DNA from 3 places in the Bacillus sp. C-3-6 genome. Region 1 is predicted to be linked to each of the others. Evidence: a T-box and tRNA genes for the amino acid it is inferred to sense, from the RefSeq annotation. Region 1 holds a T-box; the other regions hold tRNA genes.

Region 1 (4,594 bases):
CGTTGCTACAGATGTTCCGCCTTATACGAAAAGCTTTCTCATGACAACAAGTGCGACTCTTATCGTATGTCTATTCTTCCCACCAACCTTTTTAACAGATGGTGCCCTGCAAGCCGGTCTATGGAAATATGCTTTCTTCCTCGGATTATTCGGCGTTGTTGTACCTGTCATTTGTTTTTCAATCGGTGTACCAAAGGTTGGAACAGGACTCGGTACAATATTAGGTGCAGCTGAATTACCAACTGCTATTATCGCTTCTATTACACTTGTACATGAAGTCGTAACATTCATGCAGTGGATTGGTATTATTTTTATATTGGTTGGAATTTTCACTCCTCAGCTGCTTACGGCTAGGAAAGAAAGGAAACACAATCGCGTGCATAGCGCTTGAAAAAGTACAGAATTTATATAAAAGATATAACTGCAATTAAAATAAGTAAATTTATCTGGAGGTATAAATGACTATTTTAAGCATCATATTTTTTGCTATTATGTGTATCTTCTTCCTAATAAGATATATGAAAGAAAAGAAATTTTACGATTTACTTCTCATTCCCGTTTCTATATATGCAGGAGCAGTGAAAACTCCTTTCGTAGAGTACTTAAACTTTAATACTACATTTAAAATAACGTATGATATTGCAGCTATTATTCTTGTAATCCTTGCCGTACTTTTCTTTTTGAAAGATAAGAAAGAGAATCATACTGCATAACAAAAGACCTTTCATTTACTTGAAAGGTCTTTTTCTATATTTCACTTTACCGCTCCATATAGCTTCCCTACCTCATGCTCAATTTGTTTTACATCGATTCGCTCAAATAGTGGCTGCACGCTATCAATTCTACTTGGCAACGTATTTTGCGGTTCCCAATTTCGTTTAATAATCGACAATGTGCATCTAACTCTTTCACTTGAAAATGGTAAAAACGGTTCAAGGAGATTTGCAAAATTAGCGATAAGATACACACAGTTATAAATCGTTTCTTCACACGAAACTGGATCATCTTCTCTTTGTTTCCAAGGCTGCTTTTCATCAAAATATTTATTTGCAAAACGTACTGCATCAAATATTGTCTCTAACGCCACCTTAAATTTAGTTTGCTCAATCGCCTCTCCTACATTTTTATATAATCCTTCTACTTTATCTTTCAGCTCTATATCAATAGTCCCCTTTGGTACAGTGCCATCATAATATTTTTCAATAAACTTTAATGTGCGGTTCACGAAGTTTCCATATGCTCCTAACAATTCACTATTATGACTGTAAATAAATTCACGCCATGAAAAATCAGTGTCACGATTTTCTGGTGCATTTACTGTTAAGAAGTAACGGATAGAATCTGGATCATAGCGTTCTAATATGTCAGGCACCCATACTGCCCAGTTTTTACTTGTAGATAATTTTCTTTTTTCAACTGTTAAATATTCATTCGAAACGATATGACGCGGGATTGCTTCTTCCCCTATTCCAAGTAATACCGCTGGCCAAATGACGGAGTGAAATGGAATATTATCCTTGCCGTGTACATAATATGTTTGCGCATCGCTATTCCAAAACTCTTGATCATCTTTTCCTGTTTCTTCAGCCCAATGTTTACTCGCTGAATAATATCCTGCCACTGCTTCAATCCATACGTAAATTTTTTTATCTTCATACCCTTTCACTGGAATTGATACCCCGATTGGTAAATCTCTTGATACAGCCCTATCTTGTAACCCTTCCTTTACATATCTTTCCGTTAATTGAATTGCATTATCACGCCATGTTCCTTTTTCTTTTGCGATTTCTACAACTTTTTTAATTTGCTCCTGAAATGTATGCAATGCAAAATAGAAATGCTCTGTTTCCTCTACAGATGGCGTACTACCACATAACTTACATTTCTTTTCTAACAAATCAAGAGGATCTAAAATAGCAGAACAAGCATCGCATTGATCTCCTCTTGCTGCTTCATGGCAATATGGACATATTCCTTCTACATAACGATCCGGTAAAAACTGCGTACACGTTTCACAATACGCTTGTTCCACTGTTTTTTTATAAATATAGCCTTCTTCTAATAAACGTAAAAAAACTTTTTGAACAGTTTCATGATGATGCTCGCTATCGGTACGTGTATAGCAATCATACGTAAAACCGAGATCACGAAAACATCGCTGAAATTCTTCATGATACTTATTAGCAATTTCTTTTGCTGTCACACCTTCTTGTTTTGCTCTAATTGCAATCGGTGTTCCATTGCAGTCACTCCCTGAAACATACAGCACATTCTCACCTTTTGCCCTGTAATAACGCGCTAAAATATCTCCAGGTAATAAACTCGCAATATGGCCAAGGTGTAACGAACCATTTGCATACGGCCAAGCGCCTCCAATAAAAATACTCATCTTATATCCCTCCTTTAAAATATAAAAAGCCCCGCCCCTATCTTAAAAAAGATAAGGGCGGGGCTGTATAAACAGTCGCGGTACCACCTTATTTCGCCAATTACTCACATAATTAGCCTTAACAAGTACGGAGCTATATGCTCTTATACTGTGGTTTTGATAACGAGTACCAACTCTCGTCGCCGCCTACTATTATCATTTGATAAGTTCAGGACGAAGCTCAAAGGCCATTGTTCAAATGAATATTCTTGCTTCTTCTCAGCTACCGAAGCTCTCTGGAAAGAATGTGTTCATCCTACTTTTCCTTTTCAACGCTTTTACGTATAACAAGTATTGTACGACTTAATCACAGAAAAATCAAACTTTTATTCAGAACGAAAAGGAAATCCCATCCTCCCGCCGAATACCTATACGTTCACAAAAGGAGTGATAACATTGAACCAAAAACAACTAAGCACTATAAATGAAAAAAGCTGGAATACAGCTGCTTATGAAGCTTGGACGAATCGCCATGGGGCGCCAGAGGATTATGCAAAAAAAATTATGGAAGATCCCACACGCGAAGTAGCACATTATTTACCTTACATACAATCTCCAAAAGGAAAACGTATTATTAACTTACTCGGCTCAAAAGGAAATAAAGCTGTCGCACTTGCCCTTTTAGGCTCTGACGTAACAGTTGTTGATATTTCAGCAAGTAATGCAAAATATGCAAATGAACTTGCGGACGCCGCAGACGTCTCTATTCATTACATCGTTTCTGATGTACTAGATGTAAATCTCTCCAAATCATTTGATATCGTATTACTGGAGCTTGGTCTACTTCATTACTTTCTAGATTTAAAACCACTTTTCAAAAAAATTTCTCAACTACTAAAGCCAGGTGGGATACTTATCCTTCGCGATTACCATCCAATATACACAAAGCTATTAGGAGTAGACCATCCATCATTTCGAGCAAGTGGAAATTATTTCGATGAAGAATTAATTGAAGATGATGTTGCTTATAGCATCCTTCTTACAGAAGCACAGAAAGAATCGCTACCTAAAACAACCATCCGTCGCTGGACGCTAGGAGAAATCATTACAACACTTGCGGAAGAACGTTTTAAAACTGAAAAACTAGTTGAAGAACATGGATCTCATCAAAGATGGGTCTTCCCTTCTACTGCACCAGAAGGAATCGAAGAACGTATCCCTGGTCTATATACAATAATTGCGACAGCATGCAAAAAAGGATCCCTTCACGGATAGGATCCTTTTTGCATGCTCACGCATATAAGTTGAGGTTGGAGATTACCATAATTCTGTAGAATAGGACACAAGATATTTCAACATTTCGTCTCTGACTTACGTCGTCAAAAAGGGGTATGACCAACATAACGAAGAGTAATGTTTTTAGTTGATACTGATAATCGTTATCAACTAATTAGAAGTATACATGATGTCATTTCAAATTTCAATAGCATTTCTAATATTTATTTATGAATTTTATGATATGCAAATGTATACATTTTAAGAACTTTTTCTAATACCAATCTGACCCCTTCCATTATCTGCTATAATTTTTATTGAACAGATTAATAACTTCATAATAATGTTTTTATTAATTTTGTTTTAAATATCTATAAATCATAATAAACAGTTTAAATGAGGGTAGGGGTAACGATGAAATATGTTAGTATTCGAAAAAAACTACTGTTCACACTCTTAAGCATTTCTTCTTTATTTAGCATTGCTCTTATTGTTATTCTTTCATTCGCCATGAATCAAGCAAGTGAAATCGAAACGTTAAAAAATGATGTATCGAAAAGAGCGACGATTTTAAAAGAACGTGGCGATTGGTTCCAAGCACAAGTTGCTGGTTTACAAGAATATTTGCTATCACATGATCAAAAAGGATTAGATAAGTTCAACCGAGAAGGGAAAAAATTAGCTGATACTAGAGAGAAAGTAACAAGTGACAAAAAGCTCCCAGAAGGAATGAAAGAAGCCATTTTAATGGGAGGAAAATGGCGTAGCGTCATAGATAATGAGGTACTCCCTCTTGCGCGTGAAGGAAAATGGGACGAAGCATCCAAAATTGCTTTATCACAAACAGATTATGTAAATGATCTTTTAGGTCGTTTTAATAAATATACAAATGAAGAAAATGAGAAACGTGACGCATTAATTGCTGATGTCGAGTCTTCTTCATCACTTATT
Region 2 (4,594 bases), 1.0 Mb from region 1:
TTATTTCCCTACAGACAGCTTGATCGAGTGCTTCTCCTTCTTCTACCTGTCCTCCTGGCATTTCCCACGTATCAGCTCGCCAGTGTACCTTTGTTAATAACACTTCATTTTTCTCATTTGTTAAATAACCTGCTACGGCAACTATATGCTTTGGTGTCTTATGTTCCATACTAAGCCTCCTAGAAATAATGGTTATTTCATATATCCCTATAAGCATATTCCCTATCTACACCAAAATACCTTTAATAATTCATCACCTTAATTAACTTCATAAAAAAAGCCCCTATTCGTTAAACGAAAAGGGGCTTTCATCGTATTACTCTCCTAAGTCTACGTTGTGGTAAACTTGTTGTACATCTTCTAAATCTTCTAATGCATCAACCATTTTCTCAAATTGTACTTGAGCATCTTCAGGAAGTGTAACATCACTTTGTGCAAGCATTGTTAATTCTGCAACTGTAAATTCTTCAACACCAGCACCTTTAAGTGCAGATTGTACTGAATGGAATTGATCTGGTTCAGCATACACGATAACAGCATCTTCTTCTTCTAGAATGTCACGTGCATCTACATCTGCTTCCATTAAAATTTCAAGAACTTCATCTGATGTTTTACCTTCAAGGCCGATAACAGCTGTCGCATCAAACATGTAAGCTACAGAACCGTTTACACCCATGTTACCACTGTTTTTGCTAAATGCAGCTCGTACATCTGCTGCAGTACGGTTTACGTTATTTGTAAGTGTATCTACAATAACCATAGCTCCATTTGGTCCAAATCCTTCATAACGAAGCTCGTCATAATTTTCCTCTGAGCCGCCTTTTGCTTTTTCAACTGCACGATCAATAATTGTTCTTGGTACATTGTATGTTTTCGCACGTTCTAATACGACTCTAAGCGCTTGGTTTGATTCTGGATCTGGCTCGCCTTGTTTTGCCGCCACATAAATTTCACGTCCAAATTTCGCGTATATACGGCTTGTATTTGCATCTTTTGATGCTTTTTTGTCTTTAATATTGTTCCATTTACGGCCCATACTTTCCACTCTCTTTCTCGTTTTAAATCTACATAAAAATATTAATATGAAATATAATGTGTGTTCAACACATTTTTAAAAGAAATATAAAAAGTTCATTTTTGATTCATATTACAGACATAATATAAATCACTATCATTTTGTTCTTTCGACAAGTTATATTATACATGAATTCCTAAGTTTATTACGAATTTTAGCATCACATAATATAATTTAACAAAAAAGACTCTAACATTTCTATTAGAGTCTTTTTATATTGCTGATACCGATTTCCATAATATTCCTATAGTTACTTTCTACTGTTGTATAATAAAAATAGGAAAAAATTTAAAGAAAAGATGAAGGGAGAATTATGACACATTCAAATGAAAAAAAATCACATGCTTTTAAAGGAATAGGAGAAAAGTTAAACCCAACTATCTATCAAGTAAGATTCATGAAATTAGATGAACCAATCCAATTTGAGGCGTTTCCTGAATTGAAGGAATTAGGGGACTGGTTAAGCACTTCAACGCAAATGTGGGCGTGCCACTCAACAATGTATAAGTACAACAGAGAAGAGTTTAAAAAGAAGTTTTTAGAAATTACAAACTTAACCGTTGATAATGTACTAATATCTACTGGTGGTGTCGGATTTAACTTCATGTCACCGGGTGGAGAAATTCTCTCTAAATACCGCAATTAAAAGGATAAAATTGAATGTTTGTTTTTATCCTTTTAATGTTTCGCAGTTTACTCACCGTACACTTTTTGTGCTTATTTTGTCATGTAATGAAAAGAAAACAAAAAAAACTCTATACTAATTGTATAGAGTTTTTTTACGACGTTCATGATACCGATGGTCGGGGTCGAACCGACACTCCCGAAGGAACACGATTTTGAGTCGTGCGCGTCTGCCAATTCCGCCACATCGGCACAAAAGAAAAGGCGGCAACCGGATTTGAACCGGTGATAAAGGTTTTGCAGACCTCTGCCTTACCACTTGGCTATGCCGCCATATTAAATTTTATTGGAGCGGAAGACGGGATTCGAACCCGCGACCCCAACCTTGGCAAGGTTGTATTCTACCACTGAACTACTTCCGCAAAAATGGCTGGGCTAGCTGGATTCGAACCAGCGCATGACGGAGTCAAAGTCCGTTGCCTTACCGCTTGGCTATAGCCCATCGAATTCTTACTTAATTATATGTAAGTATCAATTAAATTATTTGTAATTTTTAAAATAAAAATGGGGCGACTGATGGGAATCGAACCCACGAATGCCGGAGCCACAATCCGGTGCGTTAACCACTTCGCCACAACCGCCATGTTGTGTAAATATATTTGGCAGGGGCAGTAGGAATCGAACCCACACTGGAGGTTTTGGAGACCTCAGTTCTACCTTTAAACTATGCCCCTATGTAAATGGTGGAGGGGGGCAGATTCGAACTGCCGAACCCGAAGGAGCGGATTTACAGTCCGCCGCGTTTAGCCACTTCGCTACCCCTCCGAAACTTACATGGTGCCGGCTAGAGGACTTGAACCCCCAACCTACTGATTACAAGTCAGTTGCTCTACCAATTGAGCTAAGCCGGCGTATTTTATTGAAATAAATGGTGGCTCGGGACGGAATCGAACCGCCGACACGAGGATTTTCAGTCCTCTGCTCTACCGACTGAGCTACCGAGCCTTATTAAAATGGCGGTCCCGACCGGGGTCGAACCGGCGATCTCCTGCGTGACAGGCAGGCATGTTAACCACTACACCACGGGACCATTTGGTTGCGGGGACAGGATTTGAACCTGCGACCTTCGGGTTATGAGCCCGACGAGCTACCGTGCTGCTCCACCCCGCGATAATACTATTCATATAAAATTTATATGGTGGAGGATGACGGGATCGAACCGCCGACCCCCTGCTTGTAAGGCAGGTGCTCTCCCAGCTGAGCTAATCCTCCAAAGTGGTGACCCGTACGGGATTCGAACCCGTGTTACCGCCGTGAAAGGGCGGTGTCTTAACCACTTGACCAACGGGCCAAATATTATAAATCCTATGGCGGAGAGCAAGGGATTCGAACCCTTGATACGCTTGTGACGTATACACGATTTCCAATCGTGCTCCTTCGGCCAACTCGGACAGCTCTCCAATGGCTCCGCAGGTAGGAATCGAACCTACGACCGATCGGTTAACAGCCGATAGCTCTACCGCTGAGCTACTGCGGAATAATATTGCCTGGCAACGTCCTACTCTCACAGGGACAAGGTCCCAACTACCATCGGCGCTAGAGAGCTTAACTTCCGTGTTCGGTATGGGAACGGGTGTGACCTCTCTGCCATCATTACCAGACATTATTCTTTTGAGACAATCATTATTATAACTTATTTACTTTAAAAGTCAACAAGTTTTTTATGTTCTCTCAAAACTAGATAACATTGCTACATATTATATGGTTAAGTCCTCGATCTATTAGTATTCGTCAGCTCCACATGTCACCATGCTTCCACCTCGAACCTATCAACCTGATCATCTTTCAGGGATCTTACTAGCTTACGCTATGGGAAATCTCATCTTGAGGGGGGCTTCATGCTTAGATGCTTTCAGCACTTATCCCTTCCGCACATAGCTACCCAGCTATGCCCTTGGCAGAACAACTGGTACACCAGCGGTGCGTCCATCCCGGTCCTCTCGTACTAAGGACAGCTCCTCTCAAATTTCCTACGCCCACGACGGATAGGGACCGAACTGTCTCACGACGTTCTGAACCCAGCTCGCGTACCGCTTTAATGGGCGAACAGCCCAACCCTTGGGACCGACTACAGCCCCAGGATGCGATGAGCCGACATCGAGGTGCCAAACCTCCCCGTCGATGTGGACTCTTGGGGGAGATAAGCCTGTTATCCCCGGGGTAGCTTTTATCCGTTGAGCGATGGCCCTTCCATGCGGAACCACCGGATCACTAAGCCCGACTTTCGTCCCTGCTCGACTTGTAGGTCTCGCAGTCAAGCTCCCTTATGCCTTTGCACTCTACGAATGATTTCCAACCATTCTGAGGGAACCTTTGGGCGCCTCCGTTACACTTTAGGAGGCGACCGCCCCAGTCAAACTGCCCACCTGACACTGTCTCCCGGGTCGATAAGACCCGTAGGTTAGAATTTCAATACAGTCAGGGCGGTATCCCACCAGCGCCTCCACCGAAGCTAGCGCTCCGGTTTCAATGGCTCCCGCCTATCCTGTACAAACTGTACCAAAATTCAATATCAGGCTACAGTAAAGCTCCACGGGGTCTTTCCGTCCTGTCGCGGGTAACCTGCATCTTCACAGGTACTATAATTTCACCGAGTCTCTGGTTGAGACAGTGCCCAAATCGTTACACCTTTCGTGCGGGTCGGAACTTACCCGACAAGGAATTTCGCTACCTTAGGACCGTTATAGTTACGGCCGCCGTTTACTGGGGCTTCAGTTCAGAGCTTCGCTTACGCTAACCCCTCTCCTTAACCTTCCAGCACCGGGCAGGTGTCACCCCCTATACTTCGCCTTACGGCTTCGCAGAGAGCTGTGTTTTTGCTAAACAGTCGCTTGG
Region 3 (4,594 bases), 140 kb from region 1:
ATCTCAGTTACGTGGTGACTATTGGCTTGCTGGAGCTGTTGCAGCCACCTTTACATTATCATCTGCTTTACTAGCTCCTCATATTTCTCGGATGGCCGATCAATTAGGGCAATCTCGCATACTTCTTCCGACTACAGGTATCAGTGTTTTCTTTACGATCCTCTTACTTCTATGTACGAAATATGAAGCTCCTTATTGGACGCTATTTCTATCCGCCTTATGTGCAGGTTGTATGCCAAATATGTCAGCTATGGTACGTGCACGTTGGACTAAACTATACCGTGGATCCCATAAATTGCATACAGCATTTTCCTTTGAATCGGTCGTCGACGAAATTTGCTTCATAATTGGTCCTGTATTATCTGTCAGTTTAAGTGTTATGTTCTTCCCAGAAGCAGGGCCACTTTTATCATCTGTTTTTCTTACAATTGGGGTATGCCTATTCATCCTACAAAAAAGCACAGAACCACCTGTACACCCTGGCGACATTACAAACAAAGGAACAGTATTTAAAATTGGTTCTTTGCGAGTACTAGTATTCACACTCATTGCTATAGGTACTATCTTTGGCACAATAGATGTCGTTAGTGTAGCTTTTGCTGAACATCAAGGAAACGCAGTAGCTGCTAGCTTTGTACTTTCTGTCTATGCAATCGGTTCATGCCTGGCAGGCCTTATTTTCGGTACTCTTAAACTCAATGCTCCACCCTATAATCATTTTTTAATAGCAGTCACACTTTCCATGATAACAATGCTGCCACTATTTTTCGTAAATACTATTGCTTGGCTAATAGTTATTGTCTTCTTTGCAGGACTATCTGTCGCTCCTACTATGATTATTACTATGGGGCTTGTGGAAAGAATCGTACCTGAATCAAAAATAACAGAAGGAATGACTTGGGCAATTACAGGACTTGGAATTGGAGTCTCCCTAGGATCAGCGATAGCTGGTTTAGTTATTGATAATTTTGGAGCTCGAGCAGGATTTAGTGTGGCTATTATAGCAGGAGGCCTTGCCTTCACTATTGCACTTTTAGGATACAAAACTCTTCACTTCGCATATAATCATGCTGTTATTAAACAAGATGGACATTCAATAGAGAGTTAAAACATGTTCAAAAAATAGGATTATCTCTTCTTATGCATGAGAAAAGGTAATCCTATTTTAAACTTATTATTTATAATCTGTCATAGCTTCTTCTATATCTATACACAACAAAAAAGAGATAGCAGTTTATGCTATCTCTTTTAGTATGACCCGTACGGGATTCGAACCCGTGTTACCGCCGTGAAAGGGCGGTGTCTTAACCACTTGACCAACGGGCCAATTACTGGCAGAGAAGAAGGGATTCGAACCCTCGCACCGCGTTCGCGATCTACTCCCTTAGCAGGGGAGCCCCTTGAGCCACTTGGGTACTTCTCTATAAATATGGCTCCGCAGGTAGGACTCGAACCTACGACCGATCGGTTAACAGCCGATAGCTCTACCACTGAGCTACTGCGGAACAATTATGGTGGGCCTAAATGGACTCGAACCATCGACCTCACGCTTATCAGGCGTGCGCTCTAACCAGCTGAGCTATAGGCCCATAATTGAAAAGCGGGTGAAGAGAATCGAACTCTCGACCAGAGCTTGGAAGGCTCTTGTTTTACCACTAAACTACACCCGCATTAAATTGAAAATGGTGAGCCATGAAGGATTCGAACCTTCGACCCTCTGATTAAAAGTCAGATGCTCTACCAACTGAGCTAATGGCTCATTTTGAAAGTGGTGCCGGCTAGAGGACTTGAACCCCCAACCTACTGATTACAAGTCAGTTGCTCTACCAATTGAGCTAAGCCGGCTTGCGACTTCAAAATGGTGGCTCGGGACGGAATCGAACCGCCGACACGAGGATTTTCAGTCCTCTGCTCTACCGACTGAGCTACCGAGCCTTATTAAAATGGCGGTCCCGACCGGGGTCGAACCGGCGATCTCCTGCGTGACAGGCAGGCATGTTAACCACTACACCACGGGACCATTTGGTTGCGGGGACAGGATTTGAACCTGCGACCTTCGGGTTATGAGCCCGACGAGCTACCGTACTGCTCCACCCCGCGATGATATAATATGTAATTTAAGAAAAAATGGAGGAGGTAGAGGGATTCGAACCCCCGCGCGACTCTCGCCGCCTGTCGGTTTTCAAGACCGATCCCTTCAGCCGAACTTGGGTATACCTCCGAGATATAAACCTTTAGTGGTGGACCTTGTAGGACTCGAACCTACGACCGGACGGTTATGAGCCGTCTGCTCTAACCAGCTGAGCTAAAGGTCCTTTATGGTAGCGGCGGAGGGGATCGAACCCCCGACCTCACGGGTATGAACCGTACGCTCTAGCCAGCTGAGCTACACCGCCATAAATGATATTAAAATAAGTGGAGCCTAGCGGGATCGAACCGCTGACCTCCTGCGTGCAAGGCAGGCGCTCTCCCAGCTGAGCTAAGGCCCCATGTTTTTGGGAATATCGGGAAGACAGGATTTGAACCTGCGACCCCCTGGTCCCAAACCAGGTGCTCTACCAAGCTGAGCCACTTCCCGTTAATAAAAGCGCGCCCGAGAGGAGTCGAACCCCTAACCTCTTGATCCGTAGTCAAACGCTCTATCCAATTGAGCTACGGGCGCATATGGTGCCGAGGGCGGGGGTCGAACCCGCACGGTGGTCACCCACCGCAGGATTTTAAGTCCTGTGCGTCTGCCTGTTCCGCCACCCCGGCATGTCATATTGAAAATTGGAGCGGAAGACGGGATTCGAACCCGCGACCCCAACCTTGGCAAGGTTGTATTCTACCACTGAACTACTTCCGCAAGACATGTTTGAGATATTTTATTAAAAGTGCGGGTGAAGGGAGTCGAACCCCCACGCCAAAGGCGCTAGATCCTAAGTCTAGTGCGTCTGCCAATTCCGCCACACCCGCATATTAATATTTTAAGAAAAAATGGGGCGACTGATGGGAATCGAACCCACGAATGCCGGAGCCACAATCCGGTGCGTTAACCACTTCGCCACAACCGCCATGATTTTCTGGTGCCGACTAGAGGACTTGAACCCCCAACCTACTGATTACAAGTCAGTTGCTCTACCAATTGAGCTAAGTCGGCTAAATGGTGGAGGATGACGGGATCGAACCGCCGACCCCCTGCTTGTAAGGCAGGTGCTCTCCCAGCTGAGCTAATCCTCCATTTGCCTGGCAACGTCCTACTCTCACAGGGACAAGGTCCCAACTACCATCGGCGCTAGAGAGCTTAACTTCCGTGTTCGGTATGGGAACGGGTGTGACTTCTCTGCCATCATTACCAGACTGTATTCATTTAAGACAAGAATTATTGTAACTCATTTAACTTCTAAAGTCAACAAGTTTTTTATATTCTTTCAAAACTAGATAACATTGCTTCATATTATATGGTTAAGTCCTCGATCTATTAGTATTCGTCAGCTCCACATGTCACCATGCTTCCACCTCGAACCTATCAACCTGATCATCTTTCAGGGATCTTACTAGCTTACGCTATGGGAAATCTCATCTTGAGGGGGGCTTCATGCTTAGATGCTTTCAGCACTTATCCCTTCCGCACATAGCTACCCAGCTATGCCCTTGGCAGAACAACTGGTACACCAGCGGTGCGTCCATCCCGGTCCTCTCGTACTAAGGACAGCTCCTCTCAAATTTCCTACGCCCACGACGGATAGGGACCGAACTGTCTCACGACGTTCTGAACCCAGCTCGCGTACCGCTTTAATGGGCGAACAGCCCAACCCTTGGGACCGACTACAGCCCCAGGATGCGATGAGCCGACATCGAGGTGCCAAACCTCCCCGTCGATGTGGACTCTTGGGGGAGATAAGCCTGTTATCCCCGGGGTAGCTTTTATCCGTTGAGCGATGGCCCTTCCATGCGGAACCACCGGATCACTAAGCCCGACTTTCGTCCCTGCTCGACTTGTAGGTCTCGCAGTCAAGCTCCCTTATGCCTTTGCACTCTACGAATGATTTCCAACCATTCTGAGGGAACCTTTGGGCGCCTCCGTTACACTTTAGGAGGCGACCGCCCCAGTCAAACTGCCCACCTGACACTGTCTCCCGGGTCGATAAGACCCGTAGGTTAGAATTTCAATACAGTCAGGGCGGTATCCCACCAGCGCCTCCACCGAAGCTAGCGCTCCGGTTTCAATGGCTCCCGCCTATCCTGTACAAACTGTACCAAAATTCAATATCAGGCTACAGTAAAGCTCCACGGGGTCTTTCCGTCCTGTCGCGGGTAACCTGCATCTTCACAGGTACTATAATTTCACCGAGTCTCTGGTTGAGACAGTGCCCAAATCGTTACACCTTTCGTGCGGGTCGGAACTTACCCGACAAGGAATTTCGCTACCTTAGGACCGTTATAGTTACGGCCGCCGTTTACTGGGGCTTCAGTTCAGAGCTTCGCTTACGCTAACCCCTCTCCTTAACCTTCCAGCACCGGGCAGGTGTCACCCCCTATACTTCGCCTTACGGCTTCGCAGAGAGCTGTGTTTTTGCTAAACAGTCGCTTGGGCCTATTCACTGCGGCTTTC

The links. A T-box is a leader RNA that pairs with one kind of tRNA and senses whether it is charged. The one in region 1 lies ahead of metG (methionine--tRNA ligase), so its partner is inferred to be a tRNA-Met.
Region 2: it has a tRNA-Met gene. The T-box ahead of metG (methionine--tRNA ligase) is inferred to sense a tRNA for this amino acid. The anticodon was not compared.
Region 3: it has a tRNA-Met gene. The T-box ahead of metG (methionine--tRNA ligase) is inferred to sense a tRNA for this amino acid. The anticodon was not compared.

The regions. Positions count from the first base shown of each region.
Region 1 covers NZ_CM137247.1:4,768,322-4,772,915, forward strand. The annotation lists gene ACW0JX_RS24650 (EamA family transporter) at 1-391, shown strand, start outside; gene ACW0JX_RS24655 (hypothetical protein) at 459-713, shown strand; gene metG (methionine--tRNA ligase) at 755-2,389, opposite strand; T-box leader at 2,440-2,710, opposite strand; gene ACW0JX_RS24665 (class I SAM-dependent methyltransferase) at 2,825-3,643, shown strand; gene ACW0JX_RS24670 (methyl-accepting chemotaxis protein) at 4,058-4,594, shown strand, end outside.
Region 2 covers NZ_CM137247.1:550,100-554,693, reverse strand. The annotation lists partial or broken gene ACW0JX_RS02870 (NUDIX hydrolase) at 1-169, opposite strand, end outside; gene ACW0JX_RS02865 (YebC/PmpR family DNA-binding transcriptional regulator) at 317-1,036, opposite strand; partial or broken gene ACW0JX_RS02860 (DUF3884 family protein) at 1,389-1,708, shown strand; tRNA gene ACW0JX_RS02855 (tRNA-Leu) at 1,870-1,951, opposite strand; tRNA gene ACW0JX_RS02850 (tRNA-Cys) at 1,962-2,032, opposite strand; tRNA gene ACW0JX_RS02845 (tRNA-Gly) at 2,047-2,121, opposite strand; tRNA gene ACW0JX_RS02840 (tRNA-Gln) at 2,127-2,201, opposite strand; tRNA gene ACW0JX_RS02835 (tRNA-His) at 2,265-2,340, opposite strand; tRNA gene ACW0JX_RS02830 (tRNA-Trp) at 2,360-2,433, opposite strand; tRNA gene ACW0JX_RS02825 (tRNA-Tyr) at 2,441-2,524, opposite strand; tRNA gene ACW0JX_RS02820 (tRNA-Thr) at 2,535-2,610, opposite strand; tRNA gene ACW0JX_RS02815 (tRNA-Phe) at 2,629-2,704, opposite strand; tRNA gene ACW0JX_RS02810 (tRNA-Asp) at 2,714-2,789, opposite strand; tRNA gene ACW0JX_RS02805 (tRNA-Met) at 2,793-2,869, opposite strand; tRNA gene ACW0JX_RS02800 (tRNA-Val) at 2,896-2,971, opposite strand; tRNA gene ACW0JX_RS02795 (tRNA-Glu) at 2,976-3,050, opposite strand; tRNA gene ACW0JX_RS02790 (tRNA-Ser) at 3,068-3,159, opposite strand; tRNA gene ACW0JX_RS02785 (tRNA-Asn) at 3,162-3,236, opposite strand; rRNA gene rrf (5S ribosomal RNA) at 3,245-3,360, opposite strand; rRNA gene ACW0JX_RS02775 (23S ribosomal RNA) at 3,461-4,594, opposite strand, start outside.
Region 3 covers NZ_CM137247.1:4,632,703-4,637,296, forward strand. The annotation lists gene ACW0JX_RS23815 (MFS transporter) at 1-1,108, shown strand, start outside; tRNA gene ACW0JX_RS23820 (tRNA-Glu) at 1,255-1,326, opposite strand; tRNA gene ACW0JX_RS23825 (tRNA-Ser) at 1,333-1,423, opposite strand; tRNA gene ACW0JX_RS23830 (tRNA-Asn) at 1,431-1,505, opposite strand; tRNA gene ACW0JX_RS23835 (tRNA-Ile) at 1,513-1,589, opposite strand; tRNA gene ACW0JX_RS23840 (tRNA-Gly) at 1,600-1,670, opposite strand; tRNA gene ACW0JX_RS23845 (tRNA-Lys) at 1,684-1,759, opposite strand; tRNA gene ACW0JX_RS23850 (tRNA-Thr) at 1,770-1,845, opposite strand; tRNA gene ACW0JX_RS23855 (tRNA-Phe) at 1,860-1,935, opposite strand; tRNA gene ACW0JX_RS23860 (tRNA-Asp) at 1,945-2,020, opposite strand; tRNA gene ACW0JX_RS23865 (tRNA-Met) at 2,024-2,100, opposite strand; tRNA gene ACW0JX_RS23870 (tRNA-Ser) at 2,129-2,221, opposite strand; tRNA gene ACW0JX_RS23875 (tRNA-Ile) at 2,239-2,315, opposite strand; tRNA gene ACW0JX_RS23880 (tRNA-Met) at 2,320-2,396, opposite strand; tRNA gene ACW0JX_RS23885 (tRNA-Ala) at 2,417-2,489, opposite strand; tRNA gene ACW0JX_RS23890 (tRNA-Pro) at 2,505-2,578, opposite strand; tRNA gene ACW0JX_RS23895 (tRNA-Arg) at 2,589-2,662, opposite strand; tRNA gene ACW0JX_RS23900 (tRNA-Leu) at 2,666-2,754, opposite strand; tRNA gene ACW0JX_RS23905 (tRNA-Gly) at 2,771-2,845, opposite strand; tRNA gene ACW0JX_RS23910 (tRNA-Leu) at 2,875-2,955, opposite strand; tRNA gene ACW0JX_RS23915 (tRNA-His) at 2,978-3,053, opposite strand; tRNA gene ACW0JX_RS23920 (tRNA-Thr) at 3,064-3,139, opposite strand; tRNA gene ACW0JX_RS23925 (tRNA-Val) at 3,144-3,219, opposite strand; rRNA gene rrf (5S ribosomal RNA) at 3,224-3,339, opposite strand; rRNA gene ACW0JX_RS23935 (23S ribosomal RNA) at 3,441-4,594, opposite strand, start outside.